Regions from separate parts of the Mesorhizobium sp. M0571 genome, predicted to be linked through region 1. Evidence: predicted binding sites of a transcription regulator. Region 1 holds the regulator's gene; the other holds the start of a gene.
The links. Region 1 encodes LexA, which represses DNA repair genes until DNA is damaged. Its sites were predicted from a motif close to TGTTCNNNNTGTGTTCNG; they were not measured.
Positions count from the first base shown of each region.

Region 2: the regulator LexA is predicted to act here: its motif matches at 2,712-2,729, upstream of ruvC (crossover junction endodeoxyribonuclease RuvC).

Region 1 is NZ_JAMYQT010000048.1:31,283-38,974, forward strand. It holds gene NKI85_RS31285 (SurA N-terminal domain-containing protein) at 1-159, shown strand, start outside; gene trpD (anthranilate phosphoribosyltransferase) at 156-1,166, shown strand; gene trpC (indole-3-glycerol phosphate synthase TrpC) at 1,171-2,022, shown strand; gene moaC (cyclic pyranopterin monophosphate synthase MoaC) at 2,089-2,604, shown strand; gene NKI85_RS31305 (molybdopterin molybdotransferase MoeA) at 2,604-3,809, shown strand; gene lexA (transcriptional repressor LexA) at 3,914-4,666, shown strand; gene NKI85_RS31315 (ComEC/Rec2 family competence protein) at 4,660-7,131, opposite strand; partial or broken gene gltX (glutamate--tRNA ligase) at 7,228-7,692, shown strand, end outside.
Region 2 is NZ_JAMYQT010000001.1:286,681-294,372, reverse strand. It holds gene ybgC (tol-pal system-associated acyl-CoA thioesterase) at 1-297, opposite strand, end outside; gene ruvB (Holliday junction branch migration DNA helicase RuvB) at 446-1,486, opposite strand; gene ruvA (Holliday junction branch migration protein RuvA) at 1,530-2,150, opposite strand; gene ruvC (crossover junction endodeoxyribonuclease RuvC) at 2,161-2,670, opposite strand; gene rcdA (protease adaptor protein RcdA) at 2,829-3,356, opposite strand; gene NKI85_RS01375 (DUF2269 family protein) at 3,934-4,485, shown strand; gene NKI85_RS01370 (sulfite exporter TauE/SafE family protein) at 4,527-5,297, opposite strand; gene NKI85_RS01365 (Lrp/AsnC family transcriptional regulator) at 5,394-5,843, opposite strand; gene NKI85_RS01360 (DMT family transporter) at 5,978-6,874, shown strand; gene NKI85_RS01355 (thiamine phosphate synthase) at 7,051-7,692, shown strand, end outside.

The DNA of each region.
Region 1 (7,692 bases):
CCTGCCGGGGCCGACGCCAGCTCAGTACCCCAGGACGCTCAGAAATCCTTCACCTCCGGTATGTCCGACGACCTGCTCGACCAATTGGTGGCGCAGTTGCAGACGCAATATGACGTCCGCATCGATCAGACGGCCGTAACCCAAGCCCTGGCCAGATGAGCGCGCTGAAGAATCACATCGCCAAGGTCGCCGCCGGCAGCGCCCTTTCTTTCGAGGAGGCACGCGAGGCCTTCGACATCATCATGTCCGGCGACGCCACACCCGGCCAGATCGGCGGCTTCCTGATGGCATTGCGCGTGCGCGGTGAGACGGTCAGCGAGATCTCCGGCGCCGTCGCCACCATGCGCGCCAAGATGCTGCGCGTCGACGCCCCCGAGGGCGCCATCGACATTGTCGGCACCGGCGGCGACAATTCGCACAGCGTCAACATTTCGACCGCATCCGCCTTCGTCATCGCCGGCAGCGGCGTGCCCGTCGCCAAGCACGGCAACCGCGGACTGTCCTCGCTGACCGGCGCCGCCGATGTGCTGATCGCATTGGGCGTCAAGATCGACATCCCTCCGGAGACGATCGGCCGCTGCATCCAAGAGGCCGGAGTCGGCTTCATGTTCGCGCCGGCGCATCACCCGGCGATGAAGCATGTCGGCCCGATCCGGGTCGAGCTCGGCACCCGCACCATCTTCAACCTGCTGGGCCCGCTTTCCAATCCGGCCAGTGTCAGACGGCAGATGGTCGGCGTGTTCCTGCCCGAATGGATCATGCCGGTGGCAGAAACGTTGAAGGCGCTTGGTGCCGACCACGCCTGGGTCGTCCATGGCGACGGCTATGACGAGATCACCACCACCGGCGAGACGCAGGTCGCCGAACTGTCCGGCGGCGAGATCCGCAGCTTTATGCTGACGCCGGAAGCCGTCGGGCTGAAGCGTCACACCAAGGACGAGTTGCGCGGCGGCGACGCCGCCCACAATGCCCAGGCGCTGCGCGATATGCTGGGCGGCGCTGCCGGCGCCTTTCGCGATACGGTGCTGATGAATGCCGGCGCCGGGCTGGTGGTGGCCGGCAAGGCGACGACGCTTGCCGACGGCATGGTGACGGCGGCGCAGGCCATCGACAGCGGCCGCGCGCTGAAAGTGCTCGACAGGCTGGTCGAGATTTCGAACGGTTAGGGCTATGTCCGATATCCTGCGCAAGATCGAGGCCTACAAGCGCGACGAGATCGCGGCGGCCAAGGCGCGCGCGCCGTTTGCCGAGATCAAGGCGCGGGCCAAGGACGCCGATGCGCCGCGCGGCTTTCTCTCCGCTCTTGAGGCCAGGCGCAAATCCGGCAGGTTCGCGCTGATCGCCGAAATCAAGAAAGCAAGCCCGTCCAAGGGCCTGATCCGCGCCGATTTCGATCCGCCGGCGCTGGCCAGGGCCTATGCGAAAGGCGGTGCCGCCTGCCTTTCGGTGCTGACCGACGCACCCTCCTTCCAGGGCGCGCCCGAATTCCTCACCACTGCGCGCGCTGCCGTCGAGTTGCCAGCCTTGCGCAAGGATTTCCTGTTCGACCCCTATCAGGTCTACGAGGCCAGGGCATGGGGCGCCGACGCCATCCTGATCATCATGGCCAGCGTCGCCGACGCGGTGGCAAGGGAACTCGAAGCGACAGCTTTCGAGCTCGGCATGGACGCGCTGGTCGAGGTGCATGACGAGGCCGAAATGGAACGCGCGCTGCGGCTGTCGTCGCGGCTGATCGGTATCAACAACCGCAATCTGCGGACCTTCGAAACCAGCCTCGAGACCTCGGAACGGCTGGCCGCAATGGTGCCGGCCGACCGCCTGCTGGTCAGCGAGAGCGGCATCTTTTCGCATGAGGATTGCCGCCGGCTGGAGCGGAGCGGCATCGCCACTTTCCTGGTCGGCGAGAGCCTGATGCGTCAACAGGACGTGACCGCGGCAACGCGCCTGCTTTTGACGGGCAAGGCGCCGGCCAATGCATCGGCCCGAAAATCGGAGTCGATTTTCGGAGAGCACGATGCATAGATTCAAAGTGTTAGAGCGTACTTTGTGCGTCCAAACGGACGCACGTCGCTCTAAGGCGGTCTGAGGATGGCGGCCGCCCTCACCCATCTTGGCGCACAGGGCGAAGCCAACATGGTCGATGTCGGCGACAAGGCTGAGACGGTGCGCACGGCAGTCGCAGAGGGCTTCGTCTCGATGCGGCCCGAGACGCTGGACATGATCCTCGCCGGCGATGCCAAGAAGGGCGATGTCCTGGGCACCGCGCGCATCGCCGGTATCATGGCGGCCAAGAAGACGCATGAATTGATCCCGCTCTGTCATCCGCTGCTGCTGACCAAGATATCCGTCGATATCGAGCCGGACGCGGCGCTGCCCGGCCTGAAAGTGACAGCACTGACCCGCGTTACCGGCAAGACCGGAGTCGAGATGGAGGCGCTCACGGCCGTCTCGGTAGCTTGCCTGACGATCTATGACATGGCCAAGGCGGTCGACCGTGCCATGGTTATCTCCGGCATCAGGCTGGTTGAAAAGACCGGCGGCAAATCCGGCGACTACAAGGTCACCGGGGTCACCGGAGATGGGACCACCGGGGCGGGCCGATAATGGCGCTGGTCCCAGTTGCCGAGGCGCTCGAGCGCCTGCTGCACGGCGCAGCAGCGCTGCCGGGCGAACGCGTCGCACTGCTGGATGCCGCAGACCGCGTGCTGGCGGAGCCGGTTGTGGCGCTCCGCACCCAGCCGCCGTTCAATGCCTCCGCCATGGACGGCTATGCCGTGCGGGCCGCCGATATCGCCTCCCTACCAGCAAAGCTTTCGGTGATCGGCATGGCGCCAGCCGGACGCGGCTTTGCCGGGGCGGTGCAGCAAGGGCAAGCCGTACGCATCTTTACCGGCGCGCCGCTTCCCGAAGGCGCCGACACCATCGTCATCCAGGAGAACGTCCGCGACCTCGGCGGCGGCAGCGTCGAAGTGACGGAGCCGACGGTGCAAGGGCGCAACATCCGCCGCCTCGGGCTTGATTTCGCCAAGGGCGACGTCCTGCTGGGCCAGGGCCGCCTGCTAGATCCGGCGGCCTTGTCACTGGCAGCATCGGCCAACCACCCCGAGGTCTGCGTGGTCAAGCGGCCGCTGGTCGCCATCATCGCCACCGGCGACGAATTGCTGCCGCCGGGCAGCGAGCTTGGCCCCGACCAGATCATCTCGTCAAACGCCTATGGCGTCGCCGCCGCCGCACAGTCGGTCGGCGCGCGCGCGCTCGATCTCGGCATCGCGCCGGACCGCAAGGAGGCGATCGCTGCGCTGGTGACAAAGGCGGTGAAGGCCGGCGCGAATGTCATCGTCACGCTGGGTGGTGCCTCGGTCGGTGACCACGACTTCGTCCATGACGTGCTGACCGGGCAAGGCATGACCCTCGATTTCTGGAAGATCGCCATGCGGCCCGGCAAGCCGCTGATGTTCGGGCGGCTGGGCGACATCCGCTGCATCGGCCTGCCCGGCAATCCGGTGGCAAGCCTGGTCTGCACCCAGCTCTTCCTGAAGCCGCTGCTGGCGCGGCTCGGCGGCCGGGCCTTTCAGCAGGATATACGTCGGGCGCGGCTCGGCGCTGCCATGCCGGCCAATGATCTCAGGCAGGATTATGTGCGGGCTGTTGTCAGGCACGACGCCGGCACGCTGGTGGCGACGCCGTTCGGCATTCAGGATTCCTCAATGCTGAAAATGCTGGCCGATGCGAACGGGCTGATCGTTCGCGCACCGTTCGCACCCGCCGCGGCGGCGGATGCTCCCTGCGACGTGCTGATGTTACGCTGAACAAACCGTCAACACATTCATTAAACTTTAAACAGTTGCGGAACACAAATGGAACAGATAGTGTTTGTTCTGGGTTTGTTTTTCTGATTCTGTTGGGGGTCGCTATGCTGACACGCAAACAACACGAACTGCTGATGTTCATCCACGAAAGGCTTAAGGAAAGCGGTATCCCGCCCTCCTTCGACGAGATGAAGGAAGCGCTCGACCTGGCTTCCAAATCAGGAATCCACCGGCTGATAACGGCGCTGGAGGAGCGCGGCTTCATTCGCCGTTTGCCCAACCGGGCCCGTGCCCTGGAGGTGCTGCGCCTGCCCGACTCGATCGCCCCAGGCCTCAATGCGGCACGCAAGTTCTCGCCGAGCGTCATCCAGGGCAGTCTTGGGCAAGGCGGTCCTGGGCAGGGCAGCCTGGGACGGCAAGGCAAGCCGACATCGTCGCGCGTCCCTGCAGCCGGCAATGACGACGATGTCGTCGTCGCCGTGTCGATCCCGGTGATGGGCCGCATCGCCGCCGGTGTGCCGATCGACGCCATCCAGCACCAGACGCATTCGATCTCCGTGCCGCCGGACATGATCATGGGCGGCGAGCATTATGCGCTTGAGGTCAAAGGCGATTCGATGATCGAGGCCGGCATTTTCGACGGCGACACGGTCATCATCCGCAATGCCGATACGGCGAGCCCCGGTGAGATCGTGGTGGCTCTGGTCGACGAGGAGGAAGCGACGCTGAAGCGGTTCCGCCGCAAGGGCGCCTCGATCGCCCTGGAAGCCGCTAATCCGGCCTATGAGACGCGCATCTTCGGGCCAGACAGGGTCAAGGTGCAAGGCAAACTCGTCGGGCTGATCCGCCGCTACTGAGTTGCGCCCTTGGGTGTGGTGCCGGCTTTAGGCTTGTCGGCCTTGCGATATGGCGGCAGGCCTCTGGCCTCGCGTGAAAACTTCCGCTGCATATGCCAGGGCCGGTATGATTTTTCGACCGCGAAGCGGATTTCTGCGCGCGTTGCCGCTTGTGGATCGAAATACACGGCGGCACTTCCCGCGCGCGCCAGTTGCCGTTTGGTGACGACGAGGACCAGCCGGTCGTAGTAGCAGGGGTTATGGGCGGTGGCGTCGTCGATGACGATCAAACTGGCAAAAGCACAGGCTGGCCGCGCAGTATCCCGGTCCTTGGCTTGCGCGACAATCGCACCGGATGGATGGCGGGCAAGGCAGAGGCCCTCCGTGCAAATGAAAGGCATGCCCGCTGGCAGATCGGCTGGGTCGGCAATGTCGAATTGCGGGTCGTTCTTTCCCGGTGTTTCCGGCGCGACGATGGCCTCGGAGGTCAGGGCGCGTTTCCAGTTGTCGATGGTGAATTCATTCGGGCGTGCTCGGTTGACCGCGAGTTCACCGCTGCCGATCGGCAGCGCGACCAGCCGTGCGTCCTCCGAGATCAATACGTCGGGTGCGCGCGTCTGCGTAGTCGTCAGCAAGCCGGCGAGCGCGAAAGGAAGTGCCGCGAGCCGCAGCCAGGTCGTGGCCATGCTGGCAATTATGAGACCGATCGTCACCAGAAGGACCGATCTCAGCGAAATCAGCCCGACCGCGTCGATCGGCGAGCGCTCGGAGATCCATCCGGACAGGGCGATCATCGCCGTCAGCCCCTTGCCCATCACATAGAGGAAAGGCCCATCCGCGCCGAACGGCATCGCCAGCGCGCTGAGGACCGCGCAAGGCATGACGACCAGCGAGACAATGGGCATGATCGCCAGATTGGCGAACAGGCTGAGCGGCGCCACGCGCTGGAAATGCCATATAGCGAAAAGCGCCGTGGCGCCCCCTGCAATGATCGAGGTCATCGCGAGGCCGCCCATGCCCAACAGAACCTTTCGGGTGGCGAAGCGTAGCGGCGACCGCCGCGGTGGCGGCGTGGTGGCCCTGCCGGCGCGGTAATCGGACCAGCCGGCATAGGCGCCGACAAGGGCCGCAGTCGCGGCGAAGGACATCTGGAAACTCGGACCGACCACCTCGTGCGGCGACACCAGGATGACCGCGATGGCCGAGATCGCCAGATTGCGCATGGTGAGCGCGGCCCGGTCGAACAGCACGGCGATAAGCATCACCGCCAGCATGATGAAGCTGCGTTCGGCCGCCACCACGATGCCGGAAAAGACGAGGTACGCCGCAATCGAAAAAAGCGCGGCGGCTGCGGCATATTTCTTGACCGGCCGTCGCGATGAGAAGTTGGGAAACAGCGCAAAGGCGCCGCGCAGGAGGGCCATGATGGTGCCGGCGACCAACGCCATATGCAGCCCTGAGATGGAGATGATGTGGTAGATGCCGGTACGCCGCATCGCTTCGTTGATCTCCTCGGGAATGCCGGCGCGCACGCCGACGATCAGCGCGGCTGCAATTTCCCCCTCGGCGCCGCCGATGCGGCTGCGGATATGGTCGGCGATCGATTCGCGGGCATCCTCGACCGCCGAAGAAAGCCGCGCAGCAAGCGGCATGCCGCCCGACGGCACGACTTTTGGATTGCCGAGGAAAAAGCCGCTGCCGCCGATACCGGCAAAATAGCTGTCGAAGGAGAAGTCGTAGCTGTCGGGCCGCACCGGGCCGGTCGGCGGCAGCAGCCGCACATAGCCGGTGATCTCGGAACCTGCGGTCAGCTCAGCCGGTATCTTCATCGCCGAAACGCGGACCCGTTCCGGCATGTAGCGCAGTGTCGGCCGGGCGGTCGAGATCACGTCGATCGTCAGCCTGATGCGGCCGCTCGCCATGGGCTCGAACGACACGACGCGACCCGTCAGCCGCGTCGAGATTTCGGAACCGAGCATATGCGTTCCGACACGCCAGGTCTCGAACTTGGCGGCAAGCACGCCAAGCGCGCAGAGCAACGCCACCATGAAGCACAGGCGGGTTCTGGGCCACGACCGCGAGAGGACGGCACAAAGCGCCGCGAGGAGCACGATTGCGATCGGCTGTGGAAAGGACGGCTCCACCGCCAGCGAGAAATACACAACCACCCCGCATGCCAGGAACACCGGCACCAGCAAGAAGGCGACGCCGCGGTCGAGTTCAAGGCCGGCCGCCGAGGCTACGCCCTTGCGGATGCTGGACGGTGCAAGGAGCCGCCAGCGCCGGCGCAGACGCACGATGGGCTCGACCGCAGGCACCGTAACCGTTGCTGGATCGCCCGCCGGCAGGATCCGGGGATCAATGCGCGGAGCGGGCAGCGATGCCGGTGCCGGCAGGACAGGCAGGGGCGTGGCAAACAGCAAACGTTCGCTGACGCCGTTGACCGCGTCCTCGCCCTTGCCTGCAACCCGGCCTCGCACAGCCATCGGGTCTGCCCCTTGCGCCCTCGACCCCCTATGCTACATGAACGCGCAACGCGCGAAAGTCCGCAAACCCACTTCCTTCGCCTGCCTGAGAGTTCCATGCCCGACAAGGTCGTCACCCGTTTTGCCCCTTCGCCCACCGGCTACCTGCATATCGGCGGCGCGCGCACGGCGCTGTTCAACTGGCTGTATGCCAAGCACACAGGCGGCACGATGCTGCTGCGCATCGAGGACACCGACCGCGAGCGCTCCACCGATGCGGCAACCGCGGCCATTCTCGACGGGCTTTCCTGGCTGGGCCTGACATGGGACGGGAAGCCGGTGTCGCAGTTCGAGCGCGCGCCGCGCCATCGCGAGGTGGCCGAGGAGCTCGTCCGCATGGGCAAAGCCTATTACTGTTATGCGACGCCTGCCGAGCTGGAAGCAATGCGCGAGAGCGCGCGGGCCAAGGGGCTGCCTCCCCGCTATGACGGCCGCTGGCGCGACCGCGACCCGTCGGAGGCGCCGGCCGGCGCAAAGGGGGCGATCCGCATCAAGGCGCCGACAGACGGCGAGACGGTGGTG
Region 2 (7,692 bases), on a different contig from region 1:
GTCAATGGTCAGGATGTCGTCCATGCGGGCCGAACCGCGGAAATCGATCTCCATGCGCCGCACCACCCAGACTATTTTCTCGCCATGCTTGCCCTGGGCAAGCTCGGTGTGGTGGACGCCGGCCAGCCGCAGATAATCGGAACGGCCGCGCTCGAAGAATTCGAGATAGCGCGCGTGATAGACGACGCCGGAGAAATCGGTGTCGGCATAATAGACGCGCGCCATCAATCGATGGCCGAATTCCGTCAGCGCGCCGGAAAGCCCGGCGGACAATGCCGTGTCACCATGATCGTCCATTGCGCTGTCCTTTTGGTCCCGACCAGCACCTGTTTTTGGCACCATCTGTTTTGCGCATAGACCGGCGATGATCAAGACCTGGAGGGCGAGGCTGTTTTTCGCTGGCGGCGTTGCCGTTTCCGGAGACTATCGGCAACGAAGCCGCAAGCTAGGGCTCCTCCTGGAACAGGCTGATCTGCTGCTGCGCTAGGTCCTTCGGCGCGTCGAGGCCGAGATGCCGCCAGGCATTGGCCGCCAGCACGCGGCCGCGCGGTGTGCGCTGGATGAAGCCCTGCTGGATCAGAAAGGGTTCGATGATGTCCTCGATGGCATCGCGTGGCTCGGAAAGCCCGGCAGCGATGGTCTCGATGCCGACCGGCCCGCCGCCGAAATTCCGGGCGATCATCGACAGATAGCGGCGGTCGAGCGCGTCGAGGCCGAGCCCGTCGACCTCCAGCCGCGTCAGCGCCTCGTCGGCGATCTTGCGGTCGACATGGCCGTCGCCGGCAACGCTGGCGAAGTCGCGCACCCGGCGCAACAGCCGGCCGGCGATGCGCGGCGTGCCGCGCGCCCGCCGGGCGATCTCCAAGGCACCGTCGTCGCCGAGCGGCATGGCAAGGATGCGGGCGCCGCGCCGCACGATCTGCTCGAGTTCCTCGACCGAGTAGAAATTGAGCCGCACCGGAATGCCGAACCGGTCGCGCAGCGGGTTGGTCAAAAGGCCGAGCCGGGTGGTGGCGGCGACAAGCGTGAAGCGGGCCAGGTCGATCTTGACCGAGCGCGCCGCCGGCCCCTCGCCGATGATCAGGTCGAGCTGGAAATCTTCCATCGCCGGATAGAGGATTTCCTCGACCGCCGGGTTGAGCCGGTGGATCTCATCGATGAACAGCACGTCACGGTCTTCGAGGTTGGTGAGCAGCGCCGCCAAGTCGCCGGCCTTGGCGATGACCGGACCGGAGGTCGAGCGGAAATTGACGCCGAGCTCGCGCGCCATGATTTGCGCCAGCGTCGTCTTGCCGAGGCCGGGCGGGCCGACGAACAACACGTGGTCGAGCGCTTCGCTGCGGCCCTTGGCGGCCTCGATGAACACTTTGAGATTCGCCCGCACCGCCGCCTGGCCGACGAAGTCACCAAGCGTCTGCGGCCGCAAGGTCTGCTCGGCGTCCTCGCCGCGTTTGTCGGGAGCAATGAGGCGTGGCGAAAGGCTCATGCCGCTTTCCTTGCACAAGGCAAGGTGCGGGACAAGCAACGTCTCACCGTGCCAGCTCCTTCAGCCCGAACCGGATCAGCTTCGACGCGTCCGCCTCCTCGCCTGCCGTCTTCAGCGCCGCCGCCACCGCATTGGCGGCGGTGTCGCGCGAATAACCGAGATTGACCAGCGCCGAGACGGCGTCGGTGATCGGCGCCGAAGCGACGCCCTCGCCGAGCTCCTGCTTCAGGCCGATGGTGCCGGACGCAGTGCCCGCATAGGCCGGCGCCTTGTTCTTCAATTCGGTAACGATGCGCTCCGCCACCTTCTTGCCGACGCCGGGCGCGCGGCTGACCATGGCGATATCGCGCAACGCAATTGCGTTGGCGAGGTCGGCCGGCGCCAGCGTCGAGAGAATTGCCAGCGCGACCTTGGCGCCGACGCCCTGCACATTGTTCATCAACAGCCGGAACCACTCGCGCTCCAGCACCGACTGGAATCCATAGAGCCGCAGCATGTCCTCGCGCACATAGGTCTCGATGAACAGCACCACTGCCTCGCCCGGCCGCGGCAATGCCGCCAGCGTGCGCGCCGAGCAATAGGCGACATAGCCGACGCCATGCACGTCGACGATGCAGAAATCCTCGTCGATCTCGTCCAGCGTGCCTTTTAGCTTGCCGATCATGCCTGATACCTCATGCCAGCGCCGCCATCCTGTAGGCGATGCTCTGCCGGTGATGCGCGTGACAGATGGCGATGGCCAGCGCGTCGGCGGCGTCGTCGGTGTCGAAAGTCGCCTTCGGCATCAGCACCTTGACCATCATGTGGATCTGTTTCTTGTCGCCATGGCCGACGCCGATCACCGCCTTCTTGACGGCGTTTGGCGCATATTCGGCAACGACAAGGCCGGCACGCGCCGGCACCAGCATGGCGATGCCGCGTGCCTGGCCGAGTTTGAGCGTCGCCACGGCATCCTTGTTGACGAAGGTCTGCTCGACCGCCGCCTCGTGCGGCATCGCGGCATGCAGGATCTCGACAAGCCCGTCATGCAATTGGCAAAGACGCACCGCCAGCGTTGCCTTGTCGTCGGACCGCACGGTGCCGGAAGCGACGAAGCGCAGCGAATTGCCGAGGCTTTCGACGATGCCCCAGCCGGTGCGCCTAAGTCCCGGATCGATGCCGATGATGCGAATCGCTTCCCCCATCCGCCAACTTTACCCCCGGCAGACAGCGATGCCAGCGAAATGTGAACAAACCAGAAACAGGCGAGAACCGAAGCGGAGCGGACTTTTAGATCCGTGAGCATCGGAAGCGCAGAAAACCGCGCCAGGTGTCCGTCAGAGTAGAATTATCAAGCAGCCTGTCAGCCGCGGGCGAAAGCCGTGTTCAGCAGCGTGATCTGGTCGGAGACCGGATTGAGGCGACGGCTCGACGGCGGCACCTCGGCGAGGCCGCCATAGATCTCCTCGTCCATGCGGCGCACCAGCGCCTGCAGGCGCAGCGACCGGTTGACGAGGTCGACGAAATCCTTCGGCAGTTCGGCCCAGCCGGGCGCCTCCTCATGCGCGGAGGCGGTGTCGAGACGCACCTTGGATTTTTCGGAGGCGACCTGATCGCGGGTCATCTCGCCGGAATTCGCCGCCCGCTGCAAAAGCAGCCACGAGGCGACCTGCATCAGCCTTGTGGTCAGCCGCATCGATTCGGCCGCATAAAGTGTCGCCGCCAGCCTCGACAGCTTCTTGGCCTCGGCCCGGCCCTTGCCGTCGAGATATTCGGCCGCCTGCTCGACCAGGCCCATGCCTTCCTGATAGAGCGGCTTGAAGGATTGGGAGAAAACCCGGCGCTCCGCCAGTTTGATGGTTTTCGCGCCGGCCTTCGAAGGCTCGTTCATTTGCTACGCCCCTGCACTTGCCTAACAGCCGGCCGATTTGGCTCTTGGCCGTCACATCCGGCAGCCTAAACGACTGAAGCTTGAAAATGCGCTTCGCCGGCAGCGAAGGCAAGCACATGTTTAACAAACGGTTAACGGCCCCATTTGACGCCAAGGGCTCCTTGCCGACGAACAAAAAAAGAGCCGCGGATAAGGCGGCTCTCAGGAGTTTAACAGGGAGGCGTCAAACAAAGTGGCTCCAACCACTCGGTAAGAATCCAGATCACTGGATGGGCATAGTAAACGCCTGTAAAGCTTAACGAAGCCTTAACGAAGGGCATATTTTTCGATCAAGCGCCCAGCATCTGTGCCGTAACAGCACAGCCGACCGGCTAAGGATCGTTTGCAACACCGGCTGGAAAGTGGAGCAACGCGCTTGCGCAATGGTTCCTCCAGATCGTGACCGACATACCGAAACAAAACCGCCCTCCGCGCGACATCGTTCCGAAACAGGCGCCGCGCTAAACGCCCGCTCCTCGCAACGAGGCGGAGCAAACCTTGCGCTCCGGCAATCATCAAATTTCTCAAGGAGCGAACCATGGACTGGTACTCGGTCGTTAAATTTCTGCACATCGTCTCGGCGATCCTCTGGGTCGGCGGCGGCTTCACGCTGATGCTGCTTGCGGTCCGCGCCGATCGCGCTGGAAACGTCGAAGGCATGCTGCAGGCGATGCGCGCCACCGGCGAGCTCGGCAACCGGTTCTTCGCGCCGATGTCGATGCTGACGTTGCTCTTCGGCCTCATCATGTGCGGCTTCTGGGTCGGCTTTTCCGATCTGTGGGTGCTGATCGGCCTTGCCGGTTATGCGACGACCTTCTGCATCGGCATGTTCGTCTTCAAGCCGACTGCCGACCGCATGGCCGGTATGATCGCCAAGGATGGCGTGACGCCGGCAGTGCTTGCCCAGGGCCAGCGCGTTCTCAATGCTGCGCGCTTCGACTATTCGGTGATGCTCGTGATCATCGCCGACATGGTGCTGAAGCCGACGCTGCACGACATCACCATTCTTGGCTGCATGGCGTTGGTGCTGGCAACGGGCGTTGCTCTCGCGTTTGGCAGGACGCGGCCGCTGCTGCCGAGTGCCGCCTGAGGCTTAAAGAATCCGGCGGCGGCCGGCTGGGGGCCGCCGTCTTATAAAAGGCCGGCGATGCCGTCCCACAGAAGCTTGACCGCGACGACCGCCACGGTCGCATAGGTGAAGGGATAGAACAGCTCCGGCCGCATCCGCCGCACCAGCCAGGCGCCGGCGATGGTCGACAGCGGCGCTAGCGGCATCAGCACCGCCGACGCGGTCAGGTTGGTGGTGTCGAACTGGCCGAGCGCAAAGTAGGGGATGAGCTTCAGCGCATTGGTCACGGCGAAAAAGATCGCCGCGGTGCCCGACAGCACCTTCGGATCGAGCCTGATCGGCAGCGCATAGACCTGAAACGGCGGGCCGCCGACATGGGCGACGAAGCTGGTGAAACCGGCGACGGCACCCCAGAAGCCGGCGGCGACGCGGTTGGGCTGCGCGGAATGTGTCGCCCCATGGCGGATCTGCACATAAATCCAGCGTAGCACGAAGATCAGGGCGACCGCGCCGACGATCAGCCGCACCATCTCTTCGGTAACAAGCGCCGCCGTCAGCCAGCCGAGGGCGATGCCGGCCACGGCACCCGGCATCATGTCGACCAGCATCTTGCGGTCGAAGATACCCCACCATGTCCATACCGAGACAATGTCCATCAGGCACAGAATTGGCAGAAGAATTGCGGCAGCCTGAACCGGCGGCATGGTCAGCGCCATCAATGGCACGCCGACAAAGCCGACGGCGCCGCCGAAGCCGCCTTTCGACAGGCCGACGAGGATAACGGCCGGAATGGCCGCGGCATAGAACCAGGGATCGACGAGCAGGCCTGACATGGGGGAAAGGAGGCTGGAGGGAAAGTTGAACTCTGGAATAGACCAGAAATGGTCAGGCCGCGACCGCAAATATGTGGGCCACGCCAGCGGAGCCCGTCACATGTTTGGCATGTCGAGCGGCGGCGGGCGCCTCCGGATCGGCTGCGCCTTGATGATAGCGGTGCTGGTTTCGGCCTTGTCAGCGATACGGTCGAGAATCCGGTCGAGCTCGCCGATCGAGCGGACGAACAGCCGGGCGACGAAGCAGTCATCGCCCGTCACCTTGTCGCATTCGCCGAATTCCGGGGTTTCCTCGATCAGCTTCTGGACGATGTGCAGCTTGCCCGGCAACGGCCGGATGCGAACGATCGCTTGCAAGGTGTAGCCGAGCGCCTGCGGATCGATGTCGATGGTGAACGCGCGGATGACGCCGCGATCCTCAAGCCGCCGAAGCCGCTCTGAAACGCTTGGCGACGACAGCCCGACCTGCAGCGCCAGTTCCTTCAGTGAGGTCCGCGAATCCTTGACCAGGATATCGAGGAGCTTTCTGTCCAGCTCGTCCAGCATTTTACAATTCCAAGGAAAAGGCGATGTTGACCTAATTTAATGAGGTTCATTCTGCATATCACCGGCCATAAATCATAGAAAGGCCCGATCCACTGCGAGATTATAAAAATTTCAACAGGCTTTCAGGAGCATCTATGGACAACACGGTACGCGGCACGATCGAAATGACGGCGGCGATGGCGATCCTCGGCACAATCGGCTGGTTCGTCGTCCTTTCCGGTCAACCCATCATGGACGTGGTGTTCTGGCGCTGCGCCTTTGGTGCGGTAACGCTGCTGATCATCTGCGCGGCGCTGGGACTGCTGCGCGGCAGGCTGTCGCTTCGCATTGTCGCGATCGCGGCTCTCGGCGGTGCTGCCATCGTTATCAACTGGCTGCTGCTGTTCAGCGCGTTTTCCCGCGCGTCGATCTCGATTGCCACGGCTGTCTACAACACGCAGCCCTTCATGCTGGTCGGCTTTGGTGCGCTCTTCTTCTCCGAACGGCTGACGATGATCAAGCTGACCTGGCTTGGCATCGCCTTCGCCGGCATGCTGCTGATCGTGCAGGCCGCACCCGATGCTGGCCCCGCTGCAGGTGATCACGGCGCGGATTACTTTACCGGCATCGCGATGGCGCTGGCTGCGGCTTTCTTCTGGGCCGTTGCGGCTATCGTCACCAAGAAACTCAAAGGCACGCCGCCGCACCTGATCGCCCTGATCCAGGTCTGCGTCGGCGTTCTCATGCTGGCGCCGTTCGCCAATCTCACCCACCTTCCCGCCGATGCGCAGAGCTGGGTCATGCTGGCGACACTCGGCATCGTCCATACCGGTCTGATGTACATCCTCATGTACGGCGCCATTCAGAAGCTGCCGACGCATTTGCAGGGATCGCTGTCTTTTATCTACCCTGTGGTCGCGATCCTGGTCGATGTCGTCGCTTTCGGCCACCGGCTGCATCCGGCCCAGATCGTCGGCGCCGCCGCCATCTTGGTCGCCGCGGCCGGCATGAACCTCGGCTGGTCGCTATGGAAATCGAAAGTGCCTGCCTAGAGCCCGCAAGCGACCAAGCGAGGAGAATTTCGGCCAACGGCAGTCACGCGCCAAGCCCGATAGAATTGTTGACGGCAATCGTGATCCCCCTGCCGTCTGTTCAATTCCTGCACTTTGCTCTATGCCGCAATGCAACCATCTTCGCCCGGCATAGGCGATAACCGGGATCGAACTCAATGAATGACGCAACGCCCCCCAACCGCTGCCGTATCGTGCTGATCGCGCCGCCGAACGTGCCGGCCGAGCACATTGCGGCGGCCTTCGACGGCGGTGACGTCGCCTCGCTCATCCTGCCGGTAAACGGCATGGACGAGGCCTCTTTCCAGGCCTTTGCCGAGCGGATCGTGCCGGTGGCGCAAGCGGCCGGCGTTGCCGTCATCATTGCCGGCGACACCCGCATCGCCGGCCGCGTTCAGGCCGACGGCATCCATGTCGAGGTCGGCAAGGACGAGCTCGCCGAAACGATCGGACACTTCCAGGCCAAGATGATGGTCGGCACCGGCGGCGCCAAGACCCGCGACGACGCCCTGGAACTCGGCGAGATGAGGCCCGATTATATTTTCTTCGGCCGCTTCGGCTACGACAACAAGCCAGAGCCGCACCCCCGCAACCTGTCGCTAGGGCAATGGTGGGCGGACGTGATCCAGATCCCTTGCATCGTCATGGCCGGATCCGACCTTGCCTCGGTGGAAGCGGTCGCCGCCACCGGCGCCGAATTCGTGGCGCTGTCCAGCGCCGTCTTTGCCGATGGTGTCGACCCGAAGACGGCGGTCGCCGCCGCCAACGCGCTGCTCGACGAAACCGCGCCGCGCTTCGAG